DNA from 2 places in the Streptomyces sp. NPDC053048 genome. Region 2 is predicted to be linked to the other one. Evidence: riboswitches for the same ligand, from Rfam matches in the RefSeq annotation. Region 2 holds a riboswitch; the other holds the start of a gene.
What was found. A riboswitch is a leader RNA that binds a small molecule or an ion and turns the genes downstream of it on or off. The one in region 2 is predicted to bind S-adenosylmethionine.

Region 1: it holds a riboswitch for S-adenosylmethionine, as region 2 does, so the genes downstream of both, ACIG36_RS03740 (aminotransferase class V-fold PLP-dependent enzyme) here and thrC (threonine synthase) in region 2, are expected to answer to the same signal.

The regions. Positions count from the first base shown of each region.
Region 1 covers NZ_JBITZS010000001.1:761,889-777,149, forward strand. Annotated here, with positions in the region: gene ACIG36_RS03730 (cytochrome bc complex cytochrome b subunit) at 1-911, shown strand, start outside; gene trpD (anthranilate phosphoribosyltransferase) at 1,064-2,128, shown strand; SAM riboswitch class IV at 2,215-2,331, shown strand; gene ACIG36_RS03740 (aminotransferase class V-fold PLP-dependent enzyme) at 2,461-3,834, shown strand; gene ACIG36_RS03745 (Lrp/AsnC family transcriptional regulator) at 3,848-4,129, opposite strand; gene ACIG36_RS03750 (rhomboid family intramembrane serine protease) at 4,126-4,932, opposite strand; gene ACIG36_RS03755 (hypothetical protein) at 5,089-5,340, shown strand; gene ACIG36_RS03760 (NYN domain-containing protein) at 5,361-6,734, shown strand; gene ACIG36_RS03765 (NlpC/P60 family protein) at 6,997-8,073, shown strand; gene ACIG36_RS03770 (hypothetical protein) at 8,122-9,363, shown strand; gene ACIG36_RS03775 (glycosyltransferase 87 family protein) at 9,539-10,783, opposite strand; gene ACIG36_RS03780 (glycosyltransferase family 4 protein) at 10,969-12,111, shown strand; gene ACIG36_RS03785 (AMP-dependent synthetase/ligase) at 12,205-14,001, opposite strand; gene ACIG36_RS03790 (metallophosphoesterase) at 14,268-15,029, shown strand; gene ACIG36_RS03795 (SRPBCC family protein) at 15,103-15,261, shown strand, end outside.
Region 2 covers NZ_JBITZS010000009.1:265,543-280,803, forward strand. Annotated here, with positions in the region: gene ACIG36_RS24945 (DNA repair helicase XPB) at 1-1,591, opposite strand, end outside; gene groL (chaperonin GroEL) at 1,776-3,398, opposite strand; gene ACIG36_RS24955 (cold-shock protein) at 3,805-4,011, opposite strand; gene ACIG36_RS24960 (MoaD/ThiS family protein) at 4,447-4,722, opposite strand; gene thrC (threonine synthase) at 4,791-6,116, opposite strand; SAM riboswitch class I at 6,134-6,276, opposite strand; gene ACIG36_RS24970 (glucosyl-3-phosphoglycerate synthase) at 6,496-7,443, shown strand; gene ACIG36_RS24975 (trehalose-6-phosphate synthase) at 7,485-8,960, shown strand; gene otsB (trehalose-phosphatase) at 8,969-9,808, opposite strand; gene ACIG36_RS24985 (DUF3263 domain-containing protein) at 9,884-10,144, opposite strand; gene ACIG36_RS24990 (ABC transporter substrate-binding protein) at 10,155-11,417, opposite strand; gene ACIG36_RS24995 (SIS domain-containing protein) at 11,622-12,545, shown strand; gene ACIG36_RS25000 (ROK family protein) at 12,740-13,738, shown strand; gene nagA (N-acetylglucosamine-6-phosphate deacetylase) at 13,738-14,892, shown strand; gene ACIG36_RS25010 (1-phosphofructokinase family hexose kinase) at 15,012-15,261, shown strand, end outside.

The DNA of each region.
Region 1 (15,261 bases), on a different contig from region 2:
ACACGCAGTTCCCCGGCCCCGGCCGGACGAACAAGAACGTGGTCGGCATGCCGCTGCTGCCGGTCTACATGGCCAAGGCCGGAGGCTTCTTCTTCCTGGTCTTCGGTGTCATCGCGGCCATCGCGGCCATCGCCACGATCAACCCGATCTGGTCCATCGGCCCCTACCGGCCGGACCAGGTCTCCACCGGCGCCCAGCCCGACTGGTACATGGGCTTCGCCGAGGGCCTCATCCGTGTGATGCCGGGCTGGGAGATCAACGTCTGGGGTCACACGTTCGTCCTGGGCGTGTTCATCCCGCTGATCATCTTCCCGCTGGTCCTGGGCGCGATCGCGGTCTACCCGTTCATCGAGTCCTGGGTCACCGGCGACAAGCGGGAGCACCACCTGCTGGACCGCCCGCGCAACGCCCCGACGCGCACCGCGTTCGGCGCCGCGTGGATCGCCGCGTACTTCGTGATGCTCGTCGGTGGTGGAAACGACCTGTGGGCCACCCACTTCCACCTGTCGATCAACGCCATCACCTGGTTCGTCCGCATCGGCTTCTTCGTGATCCCGGTCCTGACCTTCATCGCCACGCGCCGGATCTGCATGGGTCTCCAGCGCCGCGACAAGGACAAGGTGCTGCACGGACGCGAGTCCGGCATCATCAAGCGCCTGCCGCACGGTGAGTTCGTCGAGGTCCACGAGCCGCTCTCGCAGGAGCAGCTGCACACCCTCACCGCGCACGAGCAGCCCCGGCCGCTCGAGCTCGAGCCCGAGGTCGACGAGAACGGTGTCGCCCGCAAGGCGGGCGCCGGCCAGAAGCTCCGCGTGAAGCTCTCCAAGGGCTTCTACGGCGAGGGGACGCACATCCCCAAGGCCACCGCGGAGGAGTACCAGGAGATCACCAGCGGCCACGGCCACCACTGATCCCCTACCGCTGATCACTGATCGCCACGGCGAGAGCCCCGTCCAGGCCCTGGACGGGGCTCTTCGCTGTCCCCGGAGCTGGATAGGCTTGAGCGGGAATCAGCGGACCCGTACGCGGTCCCGCCACGGACCGACCACCAGGAGTGTGGACCATGAACGTTGCGACCCCGGCAGGCGGCGAGCGCTCGGTGGCCCACACCTGGCCGGGCGTACTGGAGGCACTGCTCAACCGGGTCGACCTCGGCGCCGACGAGACCGCCTGGGCCATGGACCGCATCATGCGGGGCGAGGCCACCGACGCGCAGATCGCCGGGTTCGCGGTGGCGCTGCGCGCCAAGGGCGAGACGGTCGCCGAGATCTCCGGCCTGGTACGGACGATGTACGCGCACGCCAACCTCATCGAGGTGCCCGGCCCCAGCGTGGACATCGTGGGCACCGGCGGCGACAACGCCAGGACCGTCAACATCTCCACCATGTCCTCGATCGTGGTCGCCGGCACCGGCGCCAAGGTCGTCAAGCACGGCAACCGCGCCGCCTCCTCCGCCAGCGGCGCCTCGGACGTCCTGGAGAAGCTGGGCGTCAACCTCGACCTCAGCCCGCGGCGGGTGGTGGAGGTGGCCGAGGAGGCGGGCATCACCTTCTGCTTCGCGGTCAAGTTCCACCCGGCGCTGCGTCATGTGGCGCCCGCCCGGCGCGAGCTGGGCATCCGCACGACGTTCAACGTGCTCGGCCCGCTGACCAACCCCGCCCGGGTGCGGGCCCAGGCCACCGGTGTGGCCGACGCCCGGATGGCGCCGATCCTGGCCGGGGTGCTCGCCGAGCGCGGCTCCTCGGCCCTGGTCTTCCGCGGCGACGACGGGCTGGACGAGCTGACCACCACGGCCACCTCGAGGGTGTGGGTGGTCCGGGACGGCGCGGTGCGCGAGGAGGCCTTCGACCCCCGGGACGTGGGCATCGACCTGGTGCCGGTGGAGGCCCTCAGGGGCGCCGACGCCTCGTACAACGCGGACGTGGCCCGACGGGTGCTGGCCGGCGAGACCGGGCCGGTGCGGGACGCGGTGCTGCTCAACTCGGCGGCGGCGCTGGTCGCGCTGTCACCGACGGACGCGCCGCTGGTGGACCAGATCCGGGCGCAGATGGCGCGCGCGGCGGAGTCCATCGACTCCGGTGCGGCGCGCGGGGCGCTCGAGCGGTGGGTTTCGGCCAGCAACGCCTGAGCACCGACGGCGGTGCGGCGAGGGCGCGGTCCGCGATGCGGACCGCGCCCTTGTGCATTCAAGATCGTGTGGCATGATGCTGGCCAGGTCACGAGTGACAGCGATACGGCCCCGGCCTGCTGTCCGGCAACCCTCCTTCCGTGGCGGGGTGCCCCGGGTGATGACCGGGCCGCAGGCAGTCAGGCCTGCGGCAAGCGCGGATCCCTCGCCAGGGATCCTGGTTGCCGAGGGAGCTCCTTCCGTGATGCAGCGAATGCGATAGGGCCGACGGCCCCTTTTCCGGTTTTCCGGTATTCCCCAACCCTTTTCGCTTCCCGCCGGGAGAATTCGCCATGTCCGCATGCCCTGCCACCGACGTCACCGACATCTCCACCGCCGCGCCGCTGCCCGTTCTGGGCAGGGACGTTCTCGTCCCCCTGGTCACCGGCGGGGAGGTGACCTATGCCGCGCTCGACTACGCCGCCAGCGCCCCGGCCCTGCAGCGCGTCTGGGACGACGTCGCCGCGTACGCGCCGTACTACGGCAGCGTGCACCGCGGCGCCGGGTACCTCTCGCAGCTGTCCACGGACCTGTTCGAGAAGAGCCGCGCGGACGTCGCCCGGTTCCTCGGCTGCCGGGCGGGCGACCAGGTGCTCTTCACCCGCTCCACCACCGACTCGCTCAACCTCCTCGCGGCCGCACTGCCCGCCGGCTGCCGGGTGTTCGTCTTCGAGACCGAGCACCACGCGGCGCTGCTGCCGTGGGAGCGCCGCGCGGACGTCGAGGTGACCTGCCTGGACGCCCCGCGCTCCCCCCGCGAGGCCGTCGAGGCGCTGGAGCGGGCGCTGGCCGACCGGGAGCCCTACGGCCCGGCCCTGGTCTGTGTGACCGGTGCCTCCAATGTGACCGGCGAGCTGTGGCCCGTCAGGGAGCTGGCGGCGGCCGCGCACGCGCACGGCGCGCGCATCGTGCTGGACGCCGCGCAGCTGGCGCCGCATCACCCGGTGGACATCGACCGGCTGGACGTCGACTGGGTCGCGTTCTCCGGGCACAAGCTGTATGCCCCGTTCGGCGCCGGGGTGCTGGCCGGGCGGGCCGACTGGCTGCGGGAGGCCGAGCCGTACCTGGCGGGCGGCGGCGCGAGCCGCGCGGTGACGCGGGGCGCGGACGGCACGGTCGGCGTCGACTGGCACGCCGGCGAGGCCCGTCACGAGGCCGGTTCGCCCAATGTCATCGGCGCCTACGCCATCGCCGCGGCCTGCAGGGCGCTGGAGGAGGCGGGGTTCGAGCGGCTGGTGGAGCGCGAGCGGCGGCTCGTCGAGCGGGTGCGCGCGGGGCTGGCGGCGGTGCCGGGGGTGCGGGTGCTCTCGCTGTTCGGCGACGACGCCCCGCGGGTGGGCGTCATCTCGTTCGTCGTGGAGGGCTGGAACACCTCGCACTTCGCGGCGGCGCTGTCCGCCGAGTACGGCATCGGGGTGCGCGACGGCCTGTTCTGCGCCCATCCGCTGGTGCGGACCCTGCTCGGCGGTGAGCGGGACGCCCCAGGCGAGTGCGGGGCGCCCGGCGAGGGGCCCTCGCTCGGCGCGATCCGGGTCAGCTTCGGGGCGGGCACCCCCGACGAGCACGTCGAGCGTTTCACCGGGGCCGTGCGCGAGCTGGTCGAGAACGGCGCGCGGTGGCGCTACCGCACCGAGAACGGCCGGTGCGTGCCGGACACCTCGGCCTGAGCCGGCGGCCGGGTCAGCTGTCGAGGCCGATGGCGAACGCGGCCTCGAGGTCGTGCTGGGAGTAGGTGCGGAAGGCGATGTGCGTCTCGGTCGAGGCGACGCCCGGCACCTTGCTGATCCGGCCCGGGATGACGTCCGCGAGGTCGTCGTGCCGGGCCACCCGCACCATCGCGATCAGGTCGTGCGCCCCGGTGACGGAGTAGACCTCGCTGACGCCCTCCAGCGCGGCGATCTTCTCGGCGATCTCGGGGATCCGGTCCACGTCGGTCTTGATGAGCACGATCGAAGTGATCACGTCGGTCTGTCTCCTTCTGCGGACCTGGCTGAGCGTTTGACTCTACCGAGGCCCCGGCGACGTCGGTCCGGGAGGCCCCGTCGGCCCGCCGTTCCGGCCGGGGGTCCGGGGGTTGTCCCCCGGGAAGACACAGTAGTCGCATGCGCACGGCTGACCCAGGCGTAGCCGAAGCCGAGGCAGAAGCCCAGGACGTGGGCCAGATAGGCGACCCCCGGGCGCCCGGCGTCGGTGCCCGTCGCCAGCCACTGCAGCACGAACCAGAACAACAGTACGGCCCAGGCGGGGAAGCGCAGCGGCAGGAAGAAGAGGAACGGGAAGAGGCTGGTGACCCGGGCTCTGGGGAAGAGATAGAGGAACGCGCCGAGCACCCCGGAGATGGCTCCGGACGCACCCACGAGCGTGCGGCCGGAGTGGGCGTGCACGGCCGCGTAGCCGAGCAGGGCCAGATATCCGGTCACGACGTAGCACAGCGCGAAGTCGGTGCGGCCCATGCGTGCCTCGGTCATGGCGCCGAAGACGTAGAGGAAGAGCATGTTGCCGAGCAGATGCAGCCAGTTGCCGTGCACGAACAGGGCCGTCAGCGGAGTGAACAGAGCCGGCAGGGAGCCGTGCCACAGCTCCCTGGGCACCACCCCCCACCGCTCGAAGTGGGCGGTCTGGGCCGACAGCAGTTCCGGCCCGGTGCCGTAGACGGGAACGAGGCCGGACGCCGGGCCGGCGAGGAAGACCACGCCGCAGACGGCCAGGACGGTCCAGGTCACCCAGGGACCGTTCCGGCGGGGGCGCCCTGCCGTTCTGATCATGGCCAGATCATGGCGTACCGGGCGCAACCGGCACAGAGTGCCTCGCCGGTCCGTCCCCCGGACCCCGGGGCACCGCGCCCGGCGACCGGCAGGCCGTAGGGTTACCAGGAGCACTCCCGGTCAGACGTTGTCAGACGAGTGAGGACGGACGAGACGATGGGCGTTCCCCAGCCGGCATCCGGCACCCGGTGGCGCTGCACGCTGTGCGGCAACCTGACCCGCTTCGACGTGACGCGTTCGACCAGGGCCGTCGAATTCGTCCACCTCGATCTGGCCGGGGAGCCCAGGGTGGAGGAGCGCGAGATCGTCAGTGAGACGATCGAGTCCGTGCGGTGCCGCTGGTGCAACGCGGTCGACCAGATCGAGCTGGTGGACCGGCCGGGCGCGAGTACGACGAGTACTACCTGAAGAACGGGAGCGATGAAGCGGTGGCGGAGCACACGGACGACGTGGAGGCGGCCGGTGACGCCGGCGGGGCCGACGACGGCGTCAGCGAGGTGCTCGACCGGCCACTGCCCGAGGGGATCAGACGGCGGGTCATCGGCCTGGTCGCCGAGGCGTTCGGCGGCCTGACCGTCGCCGAGCTCCCCGCCCAGCTGAGGCAGTACGCCCGGTTCACCCCGAGCCGCCGGGCCAAGTTCGCCGGCAACGCCATGGCGGCCGCCGTGGAGAGCGACACCGTCTTCCGGCAGCGCATCTCCGCGCGGCTGCGCGAGGCGGGCTCGGAGCTGGCCCAGGCGCTGGACGCCGGTTCGCCGCCCGCGGCCGCGGACCCGGAGGACGTGGCGGCCATGGCCTTCGTGCTGCGCCCCACCGGCTGGGTCAAGCTGGTCACGGCCGCCGGCGAGGAGGCCCAGCGGGCGAGCGCCGAGCGGGCGGGCGAGGAGGCCCAGCGCGAACTGCGGCGCCTGCGCGCCCGGCTGGCGGCGGCTCAGGACGAGACCCGGGCCGAGGCCGAGCGCCTGCGGGCGGAGCTGGAGACGGCACGCAAGGAGGCCGAGTCGCTGCAGCGCAAGCTGCGCAGCGCGGTCAGCGACGTGCGGCGCGGCGAGGCGGCCCTGCGCAGGACGCAGGCCGAGCTGGAGTCCGTCCGCGCGGACGCCGCGGCCGAGAAGGCGGCCGCCTCCGGCGAGGTGCGGCGCGTCAAGGCGCGGCTGGCGGAGGCCGAGGGCGCGCTGGAGGCGGGCCGCCGGGCGGTGCGCGAGGGACGCAGCGTGGAGGACATGCGGCTGCGACTGCTGCTGGACACGGTGCTGGACGCCGCCCAGGGGCTGCGCCGCGAGCTGGCGCTGCCGCCCGCCTCGATGCACCCGGCGGACACCGTGGACGCGGTGCAGCCGGGCACGATGACCCCCAAGGACATCGCCACGCGCGCCCTGTCGGAGACCGACCCGGCCCTGCTGGACCAGCTGCTGGCGCTCCCTCAGGCGCACCTGGTGGTCGACGGCTACAACGTCACCAAGACCGGCTACCCGACGATGCCGCTGGACAAGCAGCGGCTGCGGCTGCTGGGCGGGCTGGCGATGCTGGCCGCGCAGACCGGCGCCGAGGTCACCTGCGTCTTCGACGGCGCCGAGCTCGCCGCGCCGGTGCTGCTGGCCCCGCCGCGCGGGGTGCGGGTGCTGTTCAGCAAGCCCGGGGTGACGGCGGACGAGCTGATCCGCCAGCTGGTGCGGGCCGAGCCGCCGGGCCGCCCGGTCGTGGTGGTCTCCACCGACCGCGAGGTGGCGGACGGCGTCGCCAAGGTGGGGGCGCGGCCCGTCGCCTCCGCCCTGCTGCTCAAGCGGCTCGCCCGGACCTGAGGCCCGTCAGGCGGGCGCGCGCGGGTCACCGCCTGCGCGGCGCGCCACACCCCCCGTTCGGGCGAACCGCCACCGCGCCGCCTTGATGCCCCGCCCCGCCCGTGACCTGCGTCTTGGGCGGGGCGTCGGTTTTCCCGCCGCGCGCGGTCTTTGAACCGGCGGTGAGCGCGCCGCTACTGTCTGGCGCGCGGTGCCCGCCTGTCGTCCGCCCGCACCCGAAGGCGGCAGGGTCCGCGCACAGTGGAAGGGAGTGCGGCACGCAGTGGCGTTCCATCGCCGTCCTTCGCAGTCCGGCCCCAAGCAGCCCGGCACCGGCCGGGGCGTCCGGGTCACCGTCCTGTCGGCCGCCGTGGCCACCGCGGCGGCAGCCCTGACGAGCGCCCCGGCGACCGCCAGGCCGGGGGGCCCCGCCGACGGGAGCGAGGCGTCCGGGACGGTGAAGTCCCGGCTCGACCGGCTCTACGAACAGGCCGAGCGGGCCACCGAGAAGTACAACGCCGCCGGGGAGCGCACCCGAGCGCTGCGCGAGCGGGTGGAACGGGCCACCGACCGGGTCGCGCGCGGCCAGGAGAAGCTCAACCGGATGCGCTCCGACCTCGGCATGATCGCCACCGCCCAGTACCGCAACGGCGCCGTGGACCCCGCCCTGGAGCTGCTGCTGTCCTCCGACCCCGACGGCTACCTCGACAAGGCCTCCACCCTCGACCGCATCACCGGCCGCCAGGCCGAACAGCTGCGGGCCGTGCTGGCGGCGCAGCGCGGACTGCGCCAGGAGCGGCAGGAGGCCACCCGCACGCTGGCCGAGCTGGAGCGCAGCCGGCGGGCCGTCGAGGCGCACAAGCGGGAGGTCGAGGGCCGCCTCGCCGCCGCGCGCAGGCTGCTGAACTCGCTGCCCGAGGCCGACCGCGAGGAGTACGCGCGCTCCTCCCGCTCCGGAGAGCGCTCCGGCGGCCCGTACCGGGCACCCGCCCTGCCGCGCCTGTCCGAGGTCTCCGGCCGGGGCTACGCCGCCGCCATGGCGGTGCGCCAGGCGATCGGTTCGCCCTATGCCTGGGGGGCCACCGGGCCGGGTGCCTTCGACTGCTCGGGGCTGATGCAGTGGGCGTACGGGCGGGCCGGGGTGGGCCTGCCGCGCACCTCGCAGGCCCAGCGCAACGCCGGGCGCCGCGTCTCGCTGGCCGAGGCCCGCCCCGGCGACCTGGTGATCTACCGGGACGACGCCAGCCACGTGGGCATGTACGTGGGCAACGGGCAGGTCGTGCACGCCCCCTACCCCGGCGCGCGGGTGCGCTACGACCCGGCCGACATGATGCCGATCTCCTCCGTCACCCGCCCCTGAGCGTGCCCTGACCCCGGCCGGCGGCCACCGGGCTCGTACGATGCGGGCGTGACGGGCAGGCAGCGGAGTGGACGGCGCACGGTGTGCGGCCTGGCGGCACTGCTGCTCGCCCTGCAGGCCCTCACCGGCTGCGGCTCCGGCGCCCCGCCCGGCCCCGAGGGCCGCACGGAGAACGCCGACCGGGGCGTGCAGCGCCTGCTGGACCGCTGGGGCACGGCCGTCCGGAACCGCGACGAGAGCGCGTACCTGGCGGCCGTCGACCCGGCCGCCGGCGGCTACCGCGACGAGCGACGGCAGGTGTTCGCCAACCTCGCCGCCGTGCCGCTGGCCTCCTGGGAGTACCGGCTGGTGCGCACCGGGCCGGCCGCGGGCGGCCGCACCGCGGCCGAGGCGGAACTGCGGTACCGGCTGGCCGGATACGACACGGCACCGGTCACCACCCCGGTGCGGCTGACGCTGGCGCGGCGCGCGGGGCGCTGGTACGTGGCGGGCCAGGACACCCGCGAGGGCGGCGGGCAGCTGTGGGAGCAGGGCGCGGTCACGGCCGTGCGGGGCAAGCGCAGCCTCGTCCTCGCGGTGGGCCAGGACCAGGAGCGGCTGCGGGCGCTGGCGGACCTCGCCGACCGGGCGGTGCCCGCGGTCGAGTCGGCCTGGCGCGGCCCCTGGGCCCGGCGCGTCGTCGTCGAGATGCCGGCCTCGCTGAGCCGGATGGCGGCGCTGCTGGGGGCGCCCGCCTCCCACTACCGGGGCATCGCGGCGGTGACCACGGGCGAGGTGGGCGGCGCGGGCGCGGCCCCCGCCGACCGCATCATCGTCAACCCCGAGGCGTACGGGGTGCTCGGCGGCTTCGGCCGCCGGATCGTGCTGACGCACGAGACCGCCCACGTCGCCACCCGCGCCGCGACCTCCGCGGCCACCCCGCTGTGGCTCTCCGAGGGCTTCGCCGACTGGGCCGCCTACCGCGGCACCGGGCGCACCGCCCGGCAGGCCGCGCCGGAACTGGCGGCCGCCGTCGCGGCGGGGCGCGCGCCGCAGAAGCTGCCGGAGGACGCGGAGTTCGGCTTCGCGGGGGAGGCGGGGCGGCTGGCGCGGGCGTACGAGGAGGGGTGGCTGGCCTGTCGGATGATCGCGGAGGAGTGGGGGGAGGAGAGGCTGGCCGCGTTCTACCGGGCCGTGGGCTCGCGGAAGCGGCGGGGTGGGGCGGTGGAGGGGGCGGTGCGGGATGTTCTGGGGGTGGACATGGGAGGTTTCACGGTGCGGTGGCGGGAGTACGTGGCGAGGGCCTTTTGATTCCCCCACCCCGCCCCTTCCCGTAAGGCCTCAAACGCCGGCCGGGCTACTGTGCTCTGGCCTCAAACGCCGGCCGGGCTACTGTGCTCTGGCCTCAAACGCCGGCCGGGCTACTGTGCTCTGGCCTCAAACGCCGGCCGGGCTGAAGAGCCCGGTCGGCGTTTGAGGCCAGTGGTCACCCCGGCACCAGCGCCGACTCCCGTTCCGCCGGTGGTTCCGGTTCTTCCTCCTCCGTCGCCGGGCGGTCGGTGACCGTCTCGCGCCACAGGCGCGTGCAGGCGATCAGTGTGGCGGCGACGAGCAGGCCGTTGCGCAGGGTCAGCGTCGCCACGCCCAGCTTGTCGCTGGCGACGACGTGCGAGAACCAGATGGGGAACTCCAGCTGGGTCAGCGGCGCGGCCAGGAGGACGAGCAGCACCGGGAGTTGCCGGCGGGGCGTGCGCATCGTGACGCAGACGGCGGCCAGGCCGATCAGCCACACCATGTACTGCGGGCTGATGACCCGGCTCGTCGTGGTGAACAGCAGCACGGCCGCGAACGCGGCGTCGTAGGGCGTCGTCGCGCTGAAGCGGCGGGCCCGCATCCGCCACAGCACCAGCCAGGCGAAGGCCAGCAGGCTCAGGCCCAGCGCGAGGGCGCTCACCGCGTGGACGTGCCGGCCCAGGAACTCCACCGAGCCGTAGTTCAGCCGCGCCTTGCCGTGCCAGCCGAAGTGCCGGGCCAGGTGGAAGACCAGCGCGCCCAGCGACTCGACCTCGGTGCCCCGGTCGCGCTGGAAGGTCAGGAAGGCCAGCGCGCCCGGCATCGCCGCCGCGAAGAACATCGTCAGGCCCGCCGCCGTGACCAGCGCCGCGCTCCACGTCGAGCGGGTGCGCGGGCCGCGCGGCGTGCCGATGAGCAGCAGCACCGGCCAGACCTTCAGCAGCGCCCCGAAGCCGACCAGGGCCCCCGACAGCCGGGTCCGCCGGGCGGCGGCCAGCAGCGCGGCCACCGCGACGGCCGTGACCATCACGTCGTAGCGGGCGTAGACGATCGGCCCCAGAAGCGGCACCCCGATCACCCAGACCCATACGCCCGCCCGGCCGCGCCCGCCGCCCCGGACCGCGTACAGCAGCATCCCCATGACAGCCGCGTCGGCCAGCAGGCACAGCACGAAGAACGCCGGGGCGTAGCCGAGGAACGGCAGCAGTCCGGGGGCGAGCACCGCCAGCGCGGCCGCCGGCGGGTACTGCCAGGTGACGTCGTCGTACGGGAAGATGCCGGTGCGCAGGACGCCGTACCAGCCCTGGTAGATCACCTCGATGTCGACGGAGACGTCCGAGCCGGGCATCTCCCACACCCGGAACACGCACATCATCAGAACGGCCCGGGTGACGGCCCACACCACGATCGAGAGCCGCAGACCAGTGCCCGCCACCATCGTTCACCTCGTCCCTTCGGGTCGGCACGACGCCGCTACGTGTCGTACGCGTTCCGTCACTGCAAGGAATGATGCCGCCCCGGGCCCGCGCACGCGACGACATGGCGGGGGCGCGTCCCCCGGATCCGCCGCCCCGGGGGCACCCCCGGCGGCGGGCCGCGGCGCACCCGGTACTGTCGGCGGCGATGCACAAGACCCTCATCGTCACCAATGACTTTCCGCCGCGCCCCGGCGGCATCCAGGCCTTCCTGCACAACATGGCGCTGCGCCTGGACCCGGCGAGCATCGTCGTCTACGCCTCCACCTGGAAGCACGGCCGCGAGGGCGCGGAGGCCACGGCACGGTTCGACGCCGAGCAGCCGTTCCCGGTGGTCCGTGACCGTACGACGATGCTGCTGCCCACCCCCCGGGTGACCCGGCGGGCGGCCACGCTGCTGCGGGAGCACGGCTGCTCGTCGGTGTGGTTCGGGGCCGCCGCGCCGCTGGGGCTGATGGCCCCCGCGCTGCGCCGTGCGGGCGCGCGCAGGCTGGTCGCGACCACGCACGGGCACGAGGCGGGCTGGGCCCAGCTGCCGGCGTCCCGGCAGTTGCTGCGGCGGATCGGCGAGGGCACCGACACAATCACCTATCTGGGCGAGTACACGCGCTCGCGGATCGCCTCCGCGTTGACGAACGAGGCGGCCGCGCGGATGGTGCAACTGCCGCCCGGCGTGAACGAGAAGACCTTCCACCCCGGTTCCGGCGGCGACGAGGTCCGCGCCCGGCTCGGCCTGAGGGACCGCCCGGTCGTCGTCTGCGTCTCCCGGCTCGTGCCCCGCAAGGGCCAGGACACCCTCATCCGCGCCCTGCCGGCCATCCTGGCGGCCGAGCCGGACACCGTGCTGCTCATCGTCGGCGGCGGCCCCTACGAGCGGGACCTGCGCCGGCTGGCGGCCGACACCGACGTGGCCCACGCGGTCCGCTTCACGGGCGCTGTGCCCTGGGAGGAGCTGCCCGCGCACTTCGGTGCCGGTGACGTCTTCGCCATGCCCTGCCGCACGCGCCGGGGCGGGCTGGACGTCGAGGGGCTCGGCATCGTCTACCTCGAGGCCTCGGCGACCGGGCTGCCCGTGGTGGCCGGCGACTCAGGCGGCGCGCCGGACGCCGTCCTCGACGGCGAGACCGGCTATGTGGTCAGGGGCGGCTCCCCCGAGGAGACCGCCGACCGGATCGTCACCCTGCTCCAGGACCCGGAGCTGCGCCGCCGGATGGGCGAGCGCGGCCGGGAGTGGGTCGAGGAGCGCTGGAGATGGGACCTGCTGGCGGAACGGCTCAAGGAACTGCTGTGACAAGGAGCTGCTCGACACCCGCACGGTGAACAACGGGTAAGGGGCTAGCGCCATGGCGCGAGCCCCTTACTTGTTGCGGCTGTTGACGCGGCCTCAGCCGTGGTAGATCGCCTCGATCTCGTCCGCGAAGTCCTTCGCCACCACATTGCGCTTGAGCTTCAGGGACGGCGTCACATGGCCGGAGGCCTCGGTGAACTGCGCGGGCAGGATGCGGAACTTGCGGACCGACTCGGCCTTGGAGACCGCCGAGTTGCCGTCGTCCACGGCCTTCTGCACGGCCGCCAGCAGGTCCGGGTCGTCGGTCAGCTCGGCCGCGCTGAGCCCGGCCGGCTTGCCCTGCTGCTCGAGCCAGCGCGGCAGGAAGTCCTCGTCCAGGGTGACCAGCGCGCCCACGAACGGGCGTCCGTCGCCGACGACCATGCACTCGGCGACCAGCGCGTGGGCCCGGATGCGGTCCTCGATCACGGCCGGGGCGACGTTCTTGCCGCCCGCCGTGACGATGATCTCCTTCTTGCGGCCGGTGATGCTCAGGTAGCCGTCCTCGTCCAGCGTGCCCAGGTCGCCGGTGTGGAACCAGCCGTCCGACAGCGCCTCGGCCGTCGCCGCCTCGTTGTTCCAGTAGCCGGAGAACAGGTGCTCGCCGTGCAGCAGCACCTCGCCGTCGTCGGCGATGCGCACCACCGAGCCCGGCAGCGGCTGGCCCACCGTGCCGATCTTCTGCTTGTCCCAGGGGTTGAAGGCCGTCGCCGCGCAGGACTCGGTCAGCCCGTAGCCCTCCAGGACCGTGAAGCCGATGCCCCGGTAGAAGTGGCCGAGCCGCTCGCCCAGCGGCGCCCCGCCGGAGATCGCGTGGGTGGCCTTGCCGCCCAGCACCGCGCGCAGCTTGCTGTAGACCAGCTTGTCGAAGATCTTGTGCTTGACCTTCAGCCCGAACGACGGGCCCGCCGGGGCGTCCAGCGCGCGGCTGTAGGCGATGGCGGTGTCCGCCGCCCGGTCGAAGATCTTGCCCTTGCCGTCGGCCTGCGCCTTGGCGCGGGCGCCGTTGTAGACCTTCTCGAAGACGCGCGGGACGCCCAGCACCAGCGAGGGGCGGAAGCTCTGCAGGTCGTCGGTCAGGTTGCGGATGTCGCTGACCATGCCGAGCCGGATCGGGGCCAGCATCGCCGCGACCTCGACCAGCCGGCCGAAGACGTGGGCGGCGGGCAGGAAGAGCAGGACCGAGTGCTCGCCGGTGTTGAACAGCGGCTTGAGCCGCTCGACGGCGTTGCCGCACTCGGCGAAGAAGTTGCGGTGGGTCAGCACACAGCCCTTGGGGCGGCCGGTGGTGCCCGAGGTGTAGACGATGGTGGCGGGGGAGTCCGCGGTGGCCAGCGCGCTGCGCTCGTCCACCGACTCGTCGCTCAGCGACTCGCCCGCGGCCCGCAGCCGCTCGACCGCGCCGCGCTCGATCTGCCAGACGTGGGCCAGCTCCGGCAGCCGGTCGCGCACCGACTCCACCGCCGCCTCGTGCGCCGGGGTCTCGGCCAGGCAGGCGACCGCGCCGGAGTCGCCGAGGATCCACTGGATCTGCTCGGGCGAGCTCGTCTCGTAGATCGGCACGGTGACGCCGCCCGCGCTCCAGATGGCGAAGTCCAGCAGCGCCCACTCGTAGCGGGTGCGCGACAGCAGGCCGACCCGGTCGCCCGGCTTGATCCCGGAGGCCATCAGGCCCTTGGCGGCGGCCCGCACCTCCGCGAGGAAGCCGGTCGCGGTGACGTCCTGCCACTGGCCGTCGACCTTGCGCCCTATGACGACGACGTCGGGGTGGAGCGCGGCGTTCCGGCGGATGAGATCCGTCAGGTTTCCGTCCGCGGGGACCTCGTAGAGGGCCGGAAGGCTGAACTCGCGCAAGACTGCTGCTCCTCGTCGGGCGCCGGCGCCGCCGCGTCGTCGAGGGGCGCTGCGTCGGCTGCGGTCCATGATCAGGCAGGGGTGTTGGACTGCCCGGACGTTACCCATCAGTACGGAATTCGAATAGAGGGGCGCGCCCAGATGTTCCATGCGTCACATGCCACGGGGCCGCTCCCCGCACCCTAGCTGCTCGGCCAGGTGACCCGGAAGTAACCGCAGGTCGGGGCCCTTCCTCCGGCGCGGGCGCAGCGCCTAGGGTGATCGGTATGCGAGTCCACGTGGTCAGCGACGTACACGGCAACGCCGAGGGCCTGGCGCGGGCCGGGGACGGCGCCGACGCCCTGATCTGCCTCGGGGACCTCGTCCTCTTCCTCGACTACGCCGACCACTCGCGCGGCATCTTCCCCGAGCTGTTCGGCGTCGAGGCCGCCGACCGCATCGTCGAGCTGCGCACCGCCCGCCGCTTCGAGGAGGCCCGCGAGCTCTCCCGCGCGCTGTGGGACGGCGTCGACCGGGCCGCCGTCGTCGAGGCCGCCGTCCGCAAGCAGTACGCGGAGCTCTTCGCCGCCTTCCCCACGCCCACCTACGCCACCTACGGCAACGTCGACATCCCGCCGCTGTGGCCCGAGTACGCCCGGCCCGGCACCACCGTCCTCGACGGCGAGCGGGTCGAGATCGGCGGCCTGGTCTTCGGCTTCGTCGGCGGCGGCCTGCGCTCGCCCATGCGCACCCCCTACGAGGTCGACGACGAGACCTACGCCGCCAAGCTCGCCGCCCTCGGCGAGGTCGACGTGCTGTGCTCGCACATCCCGCCCGACGTGCCCGAGCTCTGCTACGACACCGTCGCCCGCCGCTTCGAGCGCGGCAGCTCCGCCCTGCTGGAGACCATCCGCGCCACCCGCCCCAAGTACGCCCTCTTCGGCCACGTCCACCAGCCGCTCGCCCGCCGGATGCGCATCGGCGCCACCGAGTGCGTCAACGTCGGCCACTTCGCGGCGGGCGGGACACCCTGGGTGCTGGAGTGGTGACGCGCAGCGCGAGGTAGCCTTCACCGGCAGCACACAAAGTCGAGGTCGCGCACCGGTACGGAGGAGCCCGCAGATGGCGGAACACACCAGCTCGAGCATCACGATCGAGGCGACGCCGGCCGAGGTCATGTCGGTGATCGCCGACTTCGGCCGCTATCCGGAGTGGACGGGCGAGGTCAAGCAGGCCGAGGTGCTGGAGCAGGACGAGCAGGGCCGCGCCCGCAAGGTGCGA
Region 2 (15,261 bases):
CCTGCTCGGCCAGGAAGCGCTGGCGGTGTGCCGCGAAGTCCTGGTCCACCGTGTCGCGGGCGACGACCGAGTAGAAGCGCGCCTCGTGCCCGTCGGCCTTCGGCCGCAGCACCCGGCCCAGCCGCTGCGCCTCCTCCTGGCGCGAGCCGAACGTGCCCGACACCTGGATGGCGACCGTCGCCTCCGGCAGGTCGATGGAGAAGTTGGCGACCTTGGAGACCACCAGCACCGAGATCTCGCCCGCCCGGAAGGCGTCGAAGAGCTTCTCGCGCTGCGCGTTGGTCGTCTCGCCCTTGATGACGGGCGCGTCCAGGTGCTCGCCCAGCTCGTCCAGCTGGTCGATGTACTGGCCGATGACCAGCGTCTGCTCGCCCCGGTGCTTGGCGACCAGCGCCTCGGTGACCTTCCGCTTGGTGGCGGTCGTCGAGCAGTAGCGGTACTTCTCCTCCGTCTCGGCCGTCGCGTACGCCAGCCGCTCGGAGTCGGTCAGGTTCACCCGGACCTCGACGCAGTCGGCCGGGGCGATGTAGCCCTGCGCCTCGATCTCCTTCCAGGGCGCGTCGAAGCGCTTGGGGCCGATGAGGGAGAAGACGTCCGACTCCCGGCCGTCCTCACGCACGAGCGTCGCGGTCAGGCCCAGCCGCCGCCGCGCCTGCAGGTCGGCGGTGAACTTGAAGACGGGCGCGGGCAGCAGGTGCACCTCGTCGTAGACGACCAGGCCCCAGTCGCGGGAGTCGAACAGCTCCAGGTGCGGGTAGATGCCCTTCCGCTTGGTCGTCAGCACCTGGTAGGTGGCGATGGTGACCGGGCGGATCTCCTTCCGCGTGCCGCTGTACTCGCCGATCTCGTCCTCGGTCAGCGAGGTCCGCTTCACCAGCTCGTGCTTCCACTGCCGCGCGGAGACGGTGTTGGTGACCAGGATCAGCGTGGTCGCCTTGGCCTGCGCCATGGCGCCCGCGCCGACGAGCGTCTTGCCCGCGCCGCACGGCAGGACGACCACGCCGGAGCCGCCGTGCCAGAACCCGTCGACGGCCTGCTTCTGGTACGGGCGCAGCGCCCAGCCGTCCTCGCGCAGCTCGATGGGGTGCGCCTCGCCGTCCACGTACCCGGCGAGGTCCTCGGCCGGCCAGCCCAGCTTGAGCAGGGTCTGCTTGATCTGGCCGCGCTCGGAGGGGTGCACGGCCACGGTGTCGGGGTCGATGCGGGCGCCGACCAGCGGCTGGATCTTCTTGGAGCGCAGGATCTCCTCCAGCACCGGCCGGTCGGTGGTCTCCAGGACCAGCCCGTGCGTGGGGTGCTTGATCAGCCTGAGCCGCCCGTAGCGGGCCATGGTCTCGGCGATGTCGACGAGCAGCGCGTGCGGGACGGGGTAGCGGGAGTGGCTGACGAGCGCGTCGACGACCTGCTCGGCGTCGTGCCCGGCGGCCCGCGCGTTCCACAGTCCCAGCGGGGTCACCCGGTAGGTGTGGATGTGCTCGGGCGCCCGCTCCAGCTCGGCGAACGGCGCGATCGCACGGCGGCACGCGTCCGCCTGCTCGTGGTCCACCTCCAGCAGCAGGGTCTTGTCGCTCTGGACGATCAAGCAGGTCACTCATACCTCCACTACCGGGCCCGGCCGAACCCTCGCGCGAAACTCCTCAGTCTACCGGCCGGGGGGCGAAAGCGGGCTGCCGTCGCTCACGGTGACACAACGCCCGAGGGCGGCACCCCGGTGGGGGTGCCGCCCTCGGTGCCGTGGTGAACGGCGGGAACAGCGATCCGTTGGGAGCGACGGATCAGAAGTCCATCTCACCGCCGGGCATGCCGCCCGGAGCGGCCGCGGCGGCCTTCTCCGGCTTGTCGGCGATGACGGCCTCGGTGGTCAGGAAGAGCGCGGCGATGGACGCGGCGTTCTGCAGGGCGGAGCGGGTGACCTTCGCCGGGTCGATGATGCCCTCGGCGATCATGTCGACGTACTCGCCGGTCGCGGCGTTCAGGCCGTGGCCCACGGAGAGGTTGCGGACCTTCTCCACGACGACGCCGCCCTCGAGACCACCGTTGACGGCGATCTGCTTGAGCGGGGCCTCCAGGGCCAGCTTCACAGCGGCGGCACCGGTGGCCTCGTCACCCTCGAGCTCGAGCTTCTCGAAGACCGAGGAGGCCTGCAGCAGGGCCACGCCACCACCGGCGACGATGCCCTCCTCGACGGCAGCCTTCGCGTTGCGGACGGCGTCCTCGATGCGGTGCTTGCGCTCCTTGAGCTCGACCTCGGTGGCGGCACCGGCCTTGATGACGGCCACGCCGCCGGCCAGCTTCGCCAGGCGCTCCTGCAGCTTCTCGCGGTCGTAGTCGGAGTCGCTGTTCTCGATCTCGGCGCGGATCTGGTTGACGCGGCCCTGGACCTGGTCGCTGTCACCGGCACCGTCGACGATGGTCGTCTCGTCCTTGGTGATGACGACCTTGCGGGCGCGGCCGAGCAGGTCGAGACCGGCGTTCTCCAGCTTGAGGCCGACCTCCTCGGAGATGACCGTGCCACCGGTGAGGATGGCGATGTCGCCCAGCATGGCCTTGCGGCGGTCGCCGAAGCCCGGGGCCTTGACGGCGACGGACTTGAAGGTGCCGCGGATCTTGTTGACGACCAGCGTGGACAGGGCCTCGCCCTCGACGTCCTCGGCGATGATCAGCAGCGGCTTGCCGGACTGCATGACCTTCTCCAGGAGCGGCAGCAGGTCCTTGACCGAGCCGACCTTGGAGTTGACGATCAGGATGTACGGGTCGTCCAGGGACGCCTCCATACGCTCCATGTCGGTGGCGAAGTACGCCGAGATGTAGCCCTTGTCGAAGCGCATACCCTCGGTGAGCTCCAGCTCCAGACCGAAGGTCTGGGACTCCTCGACGGTGATGACGCCTTCCTTGCCGACCTTGTCCATGGCCTCGGCGATGAGCTCGCCGATCTGGGTGTCGGCGGCGGAGATGGAGGCGGTGGAGGCGATCTGCTCCTTGGTCTCCACGTCCTTGGCCTGCTCGAGCAGGGCGGCGGAGACGGCCTCGACGGCCTTCTCGATGCCGCGCTTCAGCGCCATCGGGTTGGCACCGGCGGCCACGTTGCGCAGACCCTCGCGGACCAGCGCCTGGGCGAGGACGGTCGCGGTCGTCGTGCCGTCACCGGCGACGTCGTCCGTCTTCTTCGCGACCTCCTTGACCAGCTCGGCGCCGATCTTCTCGTACGGGTCCTCGAGCTCGATCTCCTTGGCGATGGAGACACCATCGTTGGTGATCGTGGGGGCGCCCCACTTCTTCTCGAGGACGACGTTGCGGCCCTTGGGGCCAAGGGTGACCTTGACGGCGTCGGCGAGCTGGTTCATCCCGCGCTCGAGACCGCGCCGTGCCTCCTCGTCGAACGCGATGATCTTGGCCATGTGAAGTGGTCCTCCCAGGACGGGGTGGAGACTGCTCCGGACCGCGCTGGCGCCCGCGACGGACGGCCCGGTCGCCCCGCGGTTCCTTGCCCCGCTTGGCTCGCAGACCTCACCGACGGTCCAAATCTGTCACTCTCACCAGGAGAGTGCTAAGCCCAATGATTAGCACTCGACCCACCCGAGTGCAAGCGGTCCACGTCGACTCAACCCAAGGTGGCAGCGGGGGCACCTCCCAGCGTTGGCTGGGGGCGCAAGCGACTCGGGACATCCCACGTCCTGCCCAGCTTTGCGCCCGCGCATGCACGCGACACGCGACACGCACGGGCGCACGCGCGAGGGGCCCGCACCTTCTGGTCGGAAGGTGCGGACCCCTCGGCAGCCGTATAGCCGGGTCGATGCGTCGCGATCAGCCGGCGGCCAGCCTCACCATGTCCGCCTGCGGCCCCTTCTGGCCCTGCGAGATCTCGAACTCGACTCGCTGCCCCTCCTCGAGGGTGCGGTAGCCGTCCATCTGAATCGCGCTGTAGTGGACGAAAACATCCGCACCACCGTCGACCGCGATGAAGCCGTACCCCTTCTCCGCGTTGAACCACTTGACGGTGCCCTGAGCCATGCCTAACTCCCCTATTACTGGCCCTTGCACAGGACCGCACTTCGCGGACCCGGGTCAGACCTCACCCCCAGACAGGTTGGAGGTGTGCGCCGGAACGCGTCGACCGCGGCTGAATGTATCTGCACGGATGCCGTCTGCAACAGGTCACTCGGACGAGAATTCCAGGTGCGGCCGATCGGTTATTCGTACCGATTTCCGCAGCTTCCCGGGCAAGTCGGACCGGGCATAACGCAACCAACCCGACAAATCGCGCAGGTGTTTCGCGCACAACTTGACGGGTTCTCATATGCGTTCGGTGGTGACACCGGCGGGGGAACGCCTCAACTGTATCGCGGCTCAACAGGCGGAATCGCCCCGTCCGTTTTACGGGCGGAGCGATTCCGGGGAAATCTGCAGGAACCCTGAGAAAGCCTCAGGCCATTGATCGGCGTCCGGTCAGCCGCCGGCGACCGCGGGAATGATCGACACGCCGGCCCCGTCGGGCGTGGCCGCGGCCAGCCCGCCCTCGAAGCGCACGTCGTCGTCGTTGACGTACACGTTGACGAACCGCCGCAGCTTCCCGGCGTCGTCGAGGACGCGGGCGGCGATGCCCGGGTGGTTCGCCTCGAGCGAGGCGATGACCTCCTGCAGGGTGCCCCCCTCGGCGGAGACCTCGGCCTGCCCATTGGTGTAGGTGCGCAGGATGGTGGGAATGCGAACGGAAACGCTCATGGTGGAGTCACCCTTCGGGAAGCGGAAGAGGCGGAAGAGAAAGAAGGAATGCTGTGGGCCCGCGGACGTCAGCGGCCGGCGAGCCCGGCGGCGCGGAACGCCTCCAGCGACGGCCGGATGGTCGCCGTGGGCCCGGCCGCGACGGCGTCGAGCGTCTTGAGCCCGTCCCCCGTGTTGAGCACGACGGTGGTCAGCGAAGGATCGAGCACCCCGCTCTCCAGCAGCTTGCGCGTCACGCCCACCGTGACCCCGCCCGCCGTCTCCGCGAAGATCCCCTCGGTGCGGGCGAGCAGCTTGATCGCGTCCACGATCCGCTCGTCGTCGACGTCCTCGACGGCGCCGCCCGTGCGCCGGGCGATGTCGAGCACGTACGGACCGTCCGCGGGGTTGCCGATGGCGAGGGACTTGGCGATCGTGTCCGGCTTCACCGGCCGGACCACGTCGTGGCCGTCCTTGTACGCGCGGGAGACCGGCGAGCAGCCCTCCGCCTGGGCGCCGAAGATCCGGTACGGGCGGTCCTCGACCAGGCCCAGCGCGATGAGCTCCTTGAGCCCCTTGTCGATCTTCGTCAGCTGTGATCCCGACGCGACCGGCACCACGATCTGGTCCGGCAGCCGCCAGCCCAGCTGTTCGCAGATCTCGTACGCCAGGGTCTTCGAGCCCTCCCCGTAGTAGGGGCGCAGGTTGACGTTGACGAAGCCCCAGCCCTCGCCGAGCGGGTCGCCGATGAGCTCGGAGCAGAAGCGGTTGACGTCGTCGTAGGTGCCCTCGATGCCGACGAGGTCGCCGCCGTAGACGGCGGCCATGACGACCTTGCCCGCCTCCAGGTCGTGCGGGATGAAGACGCAGGACGCGAACCCGGCACGGGCCGCGGCCGCGCCGACGGCCCCCGCGAGGTTGCCGGTCGACGAGCAGGACAGGGTGGTGAAGCCGAAGGTGCGGGCGGCCTCGACGGCGATGGCGACGACGCGGTCCTTGAAGGAGTGCGTGGGGTTGCCGGAGTCGTCCTTGATGTACAGCCCGCCGGTCACGCCCAGTTCGGCGGCGAGGTTGTCGGCCTTGACGAGCTGGGTGAAGCCGGGGTTGAGGCCGGGCCGGTCGGCGACGTCGGCGGGGACGGGCAGCAGCGGCGCGTAGCGCCAGATGTTCGGCGGGCCGGCCTCGATCCGGGCGCGCAGTTCCGCCGCTGCGCGGGGCCCGCCGGCCGGGAGCTCGTAGGCGACCTCGAGCGGGCCGAAGCAGGAGGCGCAGGCGAAGACGGGGCCGAGGTCGAAGCGCTCGCCGCACTCGCGGCAGGAGAGCGCGACGGCGGGGCCGAAGGCGCCGGAGGCTGATGTTTTCGAGTCGGCTCCGCCGACGGGGGAGGTACGACTTTCAACGGCTTGGACAGCCATGGAGGCGAGGCCCTTTCTCCTCATCTTCCTCGCGGCGAACCTCGCCACGAGACGGAATTGGCACCTTCCCCGCCGGGAGCCTCGCGTCTGATGACCGAGACCGGCTGGAGGGTTGCCGGGGCTTCAACGGGCCGTGTCCCTCTGCCCCTCTGGATGAGCGGTATGGCGCTGGGCATGGCCCAGGCGTTTGTTCGCGCGACGACCCCGACATGCGACGGCTGTCCGCGTTGTTCAAGACTGTAACGGAAGGGGTGGCCGAGTTGGAGGGCCGTCCGCACCGCGAGACGCGTCACAGGGCGCGCTGATACACGCGATACAAGCGAGAGAACCGATGCGAGCCGATACGGGCCCGCACATGCCGATGCAAGGAGTCGTACAGGTGCTGGAAGAGGTGGAGCGCTGGCTGGCCCGGCGATCCTGGTCCGCAGCCGACCGTCCGCTCGACCAGCTGCTCGACGCGAAGGCCGCGACCGGCCTGACCGTCAGCGTCGTCCTGCCGGCGCTCGACGAGGAGGCGACGGTCGGCGACATCGTGGCGACGATCCGCCGCGAGCTGATGTCGGACGCCGTGCCGCTGGTGGACGAGCTGGTGGTGCTGGACTCCGGTTCCACGGACCGCACCGCCGAGGTCGCCGCGGCGGCCGGGGCCCGTGTGGTGCACCGTGACGAGATCCTGCCCCGGCTGCCGGCGCTGCCGGGCAAGGGCGAGGTGCTGTGGCGGTCGCTGCTGGCGACGAGCGGTGACGTCGTGTGCTTCGTGGACGCGGACCTCAGGGACTTCTCGCCCGCGTTCGTGTCGGGGATCGTCGGTCCGCTGCTGACCGATCCGGACGTGCACTTCGTCAAGGCGATGTACGACCGCCCGCTCGGCGAGGCGCCGGGCCAGGGCGGGCGGGTGACGGAGCTGGTGGCCCGGCCGCTGCTCAACCTGCACTGGCCGCAACTGGCGGGCTTCGTGCAGCCGTTGGGCGGCGAGTACGCGGCCCGCCGCGAGCTGCTGGAGCGGCTGCCGTTCCCGGTGGGGTACGGCGTCGAGCTGGGCCTGCTGGTGGACGCGCTGCACACGGTGGGCCTGGACGCGCTCGCCCAGGTGGACGTGGGGGTGCGCAGGCACCGGCACCAGGACGGCCGGGCGCTGGGCCGGATGGCGGCTGCGATCTACCGCACGGCGCAGCTCCGGCTGGCCCGCGGCCATCTGGTGCGTCCGGTGCTGACCCAGTTCGAGCGCACGGCGGAGGGGTTTGTGCCGCGTACGTACGCGGTGGACACGGAGGAGCGGCCTCCGATGGCGGACATACCGGAGTACGCGCAGCGGCATGCCGCGTAAGCGTACGTTTGAGCGGTTCTTCCGGGGGCAAGGCTGGCGTCATGGTCGTTGAGCACACGGACACCGCGCCGGGCCTCGCCCCCGCGCCGATCGTCGTGGCCTCGAACCGGGGCCCCGTCTCGTACCGGCGGGGCGCGGACGGCTCGCTCGTGCCGGGGCGGGGCGGCGGCGGGCTGGTCTCGGGGCTGAGCGCCATAGGCCTGGACGCGGGTGCGGTGTGGGTGTGCGCCGCGCTGGGCGACGGCGACCGGGCGGCGGCCCGGCGCGCGGGCCGAAGACTCGACGCGGCCGACACCGGCGGCCACCGGGTGCGGATGCTGGACATCGACGAGCGGACGTTCGCCGCCGCGTACAACGGGGTGGCCAACTCGGTGCTGTGGTTCGTGCACCACCTGCTCTGGCAGACCCCGCTGGAGCCGTCCTTCGACGCGGACTTCCGGGCGCAGTGGGCGGCGTACGAGGCGTACAACACCGCTTTCGCGGACGCGATCGCCGAGGAGGCGGCCCCCGGTGCCTGTGTGCTGGTGCAGGACTACCACCTGACCCTGGTGCCGGGCCTGTTGCGCGTGCGCCGCCCGGATCTGCGGATCGGGCACTTCTCGCACACCCCCTGGGCGCCGCCGGACTACTACCGGCTGCTGCCGGACGACGTGGCCGAGCAGGTGCTGCGGGGTGTGCTGGGCGGCGACCGGGCGGCGTTCCTGACCAGGCGCTGGGCGGAGGCGTTCGCCGCGTGCTGCGAGCGGGTGCTGCCCGGCGCGGAGGTGGTGCGCGAGGACGGGGTGGCGACGCGGGTGCTCTTCGAGGGGCGCGAGACCCGGCTGGGCGTGCACGGGCTGGGCGCGGACGCGGACTTCCTGCGCGAGCGCGCGCACCGCCCGGACGTCGAGGAGCGGCTGGCGGCGCTACGGCGGCAGATCGGGCCGGGCCGCCGGACGATCGTGCGGGTCGACCGCACCGAGCTGTCGAAGAACATCGTCCGCGGTCTGCGCGCCTACCAGCGGCTGCTGGAGGACCGCCCGCAGTGGCGCGGCAAGGTCGTGCACATCGCCTTCGCCTATCCCTCGCGGCAGGATCTGCCGGTCTACCGCGACTACATGGCCGAGGTCGCCCGGCTCGCCGAGGAGATCAACTCCACGTACGGCACGGCGGACTGGCAGCCGGTGGCCCTGCAGATGGAGGACGACTTCCCCCGGTCCCTGGCCGCCTACCGGCTGGCGGACGTGGCGCTGGTCAACCCGATCCGCGACGGCATGAACCTGGTCGCCAAGGAGATCCCCGTCGTCTCCGACCACGGCTGCGCGCTGGTGCTGTCGCGGGAGGCGGGCGCGGCGGCCGAGCTGGGCGACGAGGCGATCCTGATCAACCCCTACGACGTGGAGGCCACGGCGCGGGCGCTGCACATCGCCCTGCTGATGGACCCGGGCGAGCGGGAGGAGCGGACGAAGCGCCTGGCGGCCGCGGCGACGGCGCTGCCTCCGGCAAGGTGGTTCCTGGACCAGCTGGGGGCGCTCTAGGGGGTGTCTCAGCCGGTCTTCTCCGCCAGCCCCTCCACCAGCCCCACGACACCGGCCGGGCCGTCGACGACGAGGTCGGCCCGTTCGGCGAGCGCGGCGACCTCGGCGCTGCCGCTGCACACGAGGGTGCCGGGCAGGCCCTCGGCGCGCAGCTTCTCGACGGCCGCGTAGGCGGCGAGGTCGCCGAGGTCGTCGCCGGCGTACAGGACGGAGCCCGCGCCGACTTCGCGGACGTACTGGGCGAGGGCGACGCCCTTGTCCATGCCCGGCGGGCGCAGCTCGAGCACCAGGCGTCCGGGCTCGACGATCAGTCCGTGGCGGGCGGCGAGGTCGCCGAGCGGGCCGCGCAGGGCGTCGAAGGCGGCCTGGGGGTCGTCGGCGCGGCGGGTGTGCACGGCGATGGCACGGCCCTTGTCCTCGACCCAGGTGCCGTGCCAGGCGCCGGACGCGTCGAGCACACCGGGCAGTTCGCCCTGGACGGCGGCGACGCCCGGGTGGGGGGCGGGGGCGCGCACGGTGCCGGTCACGGCGTCCCAGCGCTCGGCGCCGTAGTGGCCGAGGACGACCAGGTGCTCCAGGCCCGCGACGCCGGCGAAGCCGCCGAGGCGCACCGCGACGCCGGCCGGACGGCCGGTGATCACGGCGACGGAGCGCAGGCGGGGCGCGAGGCGGGAGAGGGCGGGCACGGCGCCGGGGTGGGCGCGGGCCCGTTCGGGGTCGGGCACGATCTCGGCGAGGGTGCCGTCGAAGTCGAGCGCGATGACGGCGTCCGCGGGTCGCGCGAGCAGTGCGGCCAGTCCGTCGCGGCCGGCGGCGGTGACGGGTTCCGGGAGGGGGTGGCTGCCCATGCGGCCGACCCTACCGGGGCGCCCCGCGCCGGGGCGGGCAGTTGTACGGGTTGGTACGTGCGGGCCCGGCGGCGGTCAGCGGCGGGCGCGGCGCTCGTCGCGCAGGCGGCGCAGCCGGTTGACGGTGACGGGGTCGTGGGCGAGGGCGCGCGGGTCGTCCAGGAGGGCGCCGAGCAGCTGGTAGTAGCGGGTCGGCGTGATGCCGAGCCGCTCGCGGACGGCGCGTTCCTTGGCGCCCGGTCCCGGCCAGCTCTGCCGTTCCAGGGCGAGCACGGCGCGGTCCTGTTCGGACAGGCCGCCCGGCTCGCCCCGGTTCTCGTCGGTTCCGGCGTTCATGCCGCCAAACCTAGCGGTCCGTGCTGTTGGCGAGCTCCGTGGCCAGCGCCTCGCGCTGGATCTCGCCGAGGACGGCGGCGGGGTCGCCGCCCTTGCGCACGGTCGAGCCGATCTTTTCCTTGATCGTCTTGCTGACCGAGGCCCAGGAGGTCTTGTTGGCGGGGTAGAACTCGGCGTTGGTCAGCTGCTGCAGGAACTGCCACAGGTCGCTGTTGGCGCGGCTCTCCTTCATCGCCTCGGCGGCGCTGGTGGTCACCGGCAGCAGCTTGTACTCGGTGGTGAAGGACAGCACGTTGTCCTTGGTGAAGACGTAGTCGAGGAAGGTGCCGATCTGCTCGCGGTGGCCGTTCCGCTTGAACGCCATCATCCAGTCGGCGACGCCCATCGTCGACTTGGACAGGCCCTTGACGCCCGGCAGCGGCGCCATGTCGAAGTCGATGCGGCCGGCCCTGGCCTGCTGCATCAGGGTGGGGTGGCCGTTGAGCATGCCGACGTCGCCCTTGCAGAAGGCGTCGAAGACCTCCTGGCGGTTGGTGCGGGCGGGGTCGCCGGAGCCGGCGAGGCCCTGGCCGACCAGCTCGTCGCGCAGCCAGGTGAAGGCCTTGATGTTCTCCGGCGAGTCGAGGGAGTAGCTGCCGTCCTGGTTGGTGTAGCCACCGCCCGCGCTCAGCATCCACATCATCGTCTCGGCGGGTGCCTCCTCCGGGCCCAGCGGCAGGCCGAAAGGTATCTTCACGCCGATGGCCTTGAGCTTCTTCGCGGCGGCCTGGATCTCGTCCCAGCTCGTGGGGGCCTTGGCGATGCCGGCCTTGGCGAACAGCTTCTTGTTGAAGAACAGCAGGCGGGAGCTGGAGACGAACGGGATGCCGTACTGCACCCGGTGCACCTCGCCGGCCTTGGCGATCGACGCCATGAAGTCGGCCTGGGTGGGGATGGAGAGCATCTGGTCGGCGCTGTAGAGCTTGCCGGTCGCGGCGAAGTCGGCGTACGCGCCGATCTGCGCGATGTCGGGGGCCTTGCCGCCGGCGACCATCTCGGCGACCTTCTTGTCGACCTCGGTCCAGCTGTAGACCTCTACGTCGATCTTGATGCCGCTGTGTTCCTTCTCGAACTCACGGGCGAGGTTCTCCCAGTACTTGCGGGAGCTGTTCTCCTCCTTGTCCCCGTAGTCGGCGGCGACCAGCTTCAGCCGCTTGTCACCACCGGGGGTGTCGGTCCCGCACGCGGTCAGCACCGGTGCCAACGTCGCCGTGGCGGCACTTGCCGCCGTCATGCCCAAGAACCGCCGCCGCTGCACTACTGCTACCCACCTTGTGGTTCGTGTGTTCGTCCCGTGGAGACCGTGAGTCTCTCCCGCGCGCCACCTTACGGTCTACGTTTCCGGCGTTGCGCTTCGGTATCGCCGTAGGGCTCTTCCCCCAGGTCACGGGCGACTGCTATGCACGGGACGACACAAGATCGCACCCAGAGGAGCAGCATGAAGCCTTCCCTCACGGCCCGCGAACTGTCCACGCAGCCCGACGCCTGGCGCCGGGCGGCGGCGACCGCACCCGGCACGACGGGCTTACCGCGACCGGGCGAGCGGGTGGCGGTGACCGGCTGCGGCACGTCCTGGTTCATGGCGCAGGCGTACGCGGCACTGCGCGAGGCGGCGGGCCAGGGCGAGACGGACGCGTTCGCGGCGTCGGAGTTCCCGGTGTCCCGCACGTACGACCGCCTGGTGGTGATCACCCGCTCGGGAACGACGACGGAGGTACTGAACCTGATCGAGGAAGTGGGCAAGCGCCGAAAAGTCTTCGCACTGACGGCCGACCCGAACAGTCCCGTCATGCGATCGGGGGCGGAGGTGGCGGTACTGGACTGGGCGGACGAGGAGTCGGTGGTGCAGACGCGCTTCGCGACCACCGCGCTGGCGTGCCTGCGCGCCGGGCTGGAGGCCCACGGGGGACTGCCCGCCGGGGTCAAAACAGTGACGGAGGCGGCGGCCGATGCCGAGGCGGCACTCGCCGCGCCGCTGCCGGACGCCGCGCCGGCGGCGGAGCAGTGGACGTTCCTGGGCAGCGGCTGGACGTACGGGCTGGCGCTGGAGGCGGCCCTGAAGATGCGCGAGGCGGCCGGCGCATGGACGGAGGCGTACCCGGCGATGGAGTACCGCCACGGCCCGCTGGCGATCGCCGGCCCGGGCAGGGTGACATGGGGATTCGGCGAGCTGCCGCGGGGCCTGGCGACCGATGTGACGAGGGCAGGGGGCACGCTGCTCGGCGAGGACGCCTGGGGAGGCGAGGACCCGATGGCGACCTTGACGAGGACCCAACGCCTGGCGGTACGGGTGGCCGAGGCAAGGGGCTTGAACCCGGACGCACCGAAGAACCTGACGCGGAGCGTGATCCTGGCCCAGTGAAACGGACCCGCACCCGGCATCCGGCGGGAGGGGCCGGGGCGGGACGGCACCACAACGCACTCGGCCCGCACAACGCACTCGCCCCGCACAACGCACTCGCCCCGCACAACGCACCCGCCCCGCACAACGCACCAACCCGCACCCCACCGGCGAGTGGACTAGACCTTTCGCACCGGCCGGGCGAAACTACATGGGTGAAACACGTCATCGCCCTCGATGTGGGCGGCACCGGAATCAAGGCTGCCCTGATCGGCCCGGACGGCACGCTGCTGCACGAGGCCCGTCGGCCGACGGGCCGAGAGCGCGGCCCGGAGGCCGTCGTCGCCGGCATCCTGGACTTCGCCGCCGAGCTCCAGGAGCTGGGCCGGACCCGGTTCGGCGAGCCCGCGGTGGCCGCCGGCGCAGCCGTCCCCGGCATTGTCGACTCCGCGACCGGCACGGCCGTCTACTCCGCCAACCTCGGCTGGCGCGACCTGCCCCTGCGCGACGCCCTCAGCGCCCGCCTCGGCGGCATACCCGTCGCCCTGGGCCACGACGTGCGCACCGGCGGCGTGGCCGAGGGGCGCGTCGGCGCCGGCAAGGGCGCCGACCGCTTCCTGTTCGTCCCGCTGGGCACCGGCATAGCGGGCGCGATCGGCATCGACGGCCGCATCGAGGAGGGTGCCCACGGCTACGCGGGCGAGATCGGCCACATCGTGGTGCGCCCCGGCCCTGACGGCGAGTCGTGCGGCTGCGGCAGCCGCGGCTGCCTGGAGACGCTGGCCTCCGCGTCGGCGGTCTCCCGCGCGTGGGCGCGGGCGAGCGGCGAGGCGGACGCGGACGCCGCCGACTGCGCGAAGGCCGTCGCTTCGGGTGACCCGCGCGCGAGCGCGGTCTGGCAGCACGCGGTCGACGCGCTCGCCGACGGCCTGGTCATCGCCATCAGCCTGCTCGACCCGCGCACGCTCATCATCGGCGGCGGGCTCGCCGAGGCGGGCGAGACGCTGTTCACGCCGCTGCGCGCGGCGGTGGCGGAGCGCATCACGTTCCGCAAGCTCCCCCGCATCGTCCCGGCGGCCCTCGGGGACACCGCCGGCTGCCTGGGCGCGGGCCTGCTCGCCTGGGACCTGCTCGACCTCGCCGTGCCCACGCAGGCCACCTACTCACGGGCCTCCCACTCACCGGCCACCCACTCAACGGAGGTATCCCCCTGATGGTCGAACGAACGGTTCTCGCCGGCGCCCGCGTGGTGCTGCCGACCGGGGTGGCGGAAGGGGGCCGCGTCACGGTGGAGGACGGGCGCATCGCGCACGACGTGCCGGGCGAGTCGCCGACCCTGGACCTCACCGGCCACACGATCGTCCCCGGCTTCGTCGACATGCACCTGCACGGCGGCGGCGGGGCGTCGTTTTCCAGCGGCACGGCGGAGGAGGCGCTCACGACGATCCGTACGCACCGCGCGCACGGCACGACCACGATGATCGCCTCGACCGTCACGGGTGACCTGGACGACCTCGCCCGGCAGGCGGCGGTCCTCGCGGAGCTGACCCAGCAGGGTGACCTGGCGGGCATCCACTTCGAGGGCCCGTTCATCTCCGCCAACCGCTGTGGCGCGCACCAGCCGGAGCTGCTGCGCGACCCGGACCCGGCGGACGTGCGCAAGCTGGTCGACGCGGCGCACGGTGCGGCGCGCATGATGACGCTCGCGCCGGAGCTGCCGGGCGGCCTGGAGTCCGTGCGCATGCTCGCCGACCTCGGCGTGATCGCGGCGGTGGGCCACACCGACTCCACGTACGAGGCGACGCTCGACGCCATCGAGGCGGGGGCGACGGTCGCCACCCACCTCTTCAACGCGATGCCGGGGCTGCTGCACCGCGCGCCCGGCCCGGTCGCGGCGCTGCTGGAGGACGAGCGGGTCACCGTCGAGCTGATCAACGACGGCACCCACCTGCACCCGGCCGTCCTGGAGCTGGCGTTCGCGCGGGCGGGCGCGGACCGGGTCGCGTTCATCACCGACGCCATGGGCGCGGCGGGCATGAACGACGGCATGTACTTCCTCGGGCCCATGGGCGTCGAGGTCAGGGACGGCGTCGCCCGGATCGCCGACGGCCCGACGGCGGGCTCCATCGCGGGTTCGACGCTCACGCTGGACACCGCGTTCAAGCGCGCGGTGACCATCGACAAGCTGCCGCTCGAGGACGCGGTGCGGGCGCTGTCCACCAACCCGGCCCGGCTGCTGGGCCTGTCCGACCGGATCGGCTCGCTGGAGCCGGGCAAGGACGCGGACCTGGTGGTGTTCGACGGTTCGTACGATCTGGTGGGCGTCATGCGCCGGGGCGAATGGCTGGTTAGGCCTGAAGTGCGGTAATTTTTCCGCACGTTGAACAGCGGCTGCAGGTCAGGAGGTCTGGGCCTGCAGCCGCTGTTTTGGCATGATCGCTGGCGCGGTCGACACCCGGGTCGTCCCGGTCGAGGAGAGAGGCGCCGATGATCCTCACGGTCACGCTCAACGCCGCGCTCGATCTGACATATCGCGTCCCACAATTGCGCCCGCACACCTCGCACCGCGTCACTCGCGCCGCCGAACGCCCCGGCGGCAAGGGCGTCAACGTCGCACGGGTGCTGGCGGCGCTGGGCCACGAGACGGTGGCCACCGGCTTCGCGGGCGGCGCCACGGGCGACACCGTGCGCGGACTGCTGGCGGAGACCTCCGTCACCGACGAGTTCGTCCGCATCA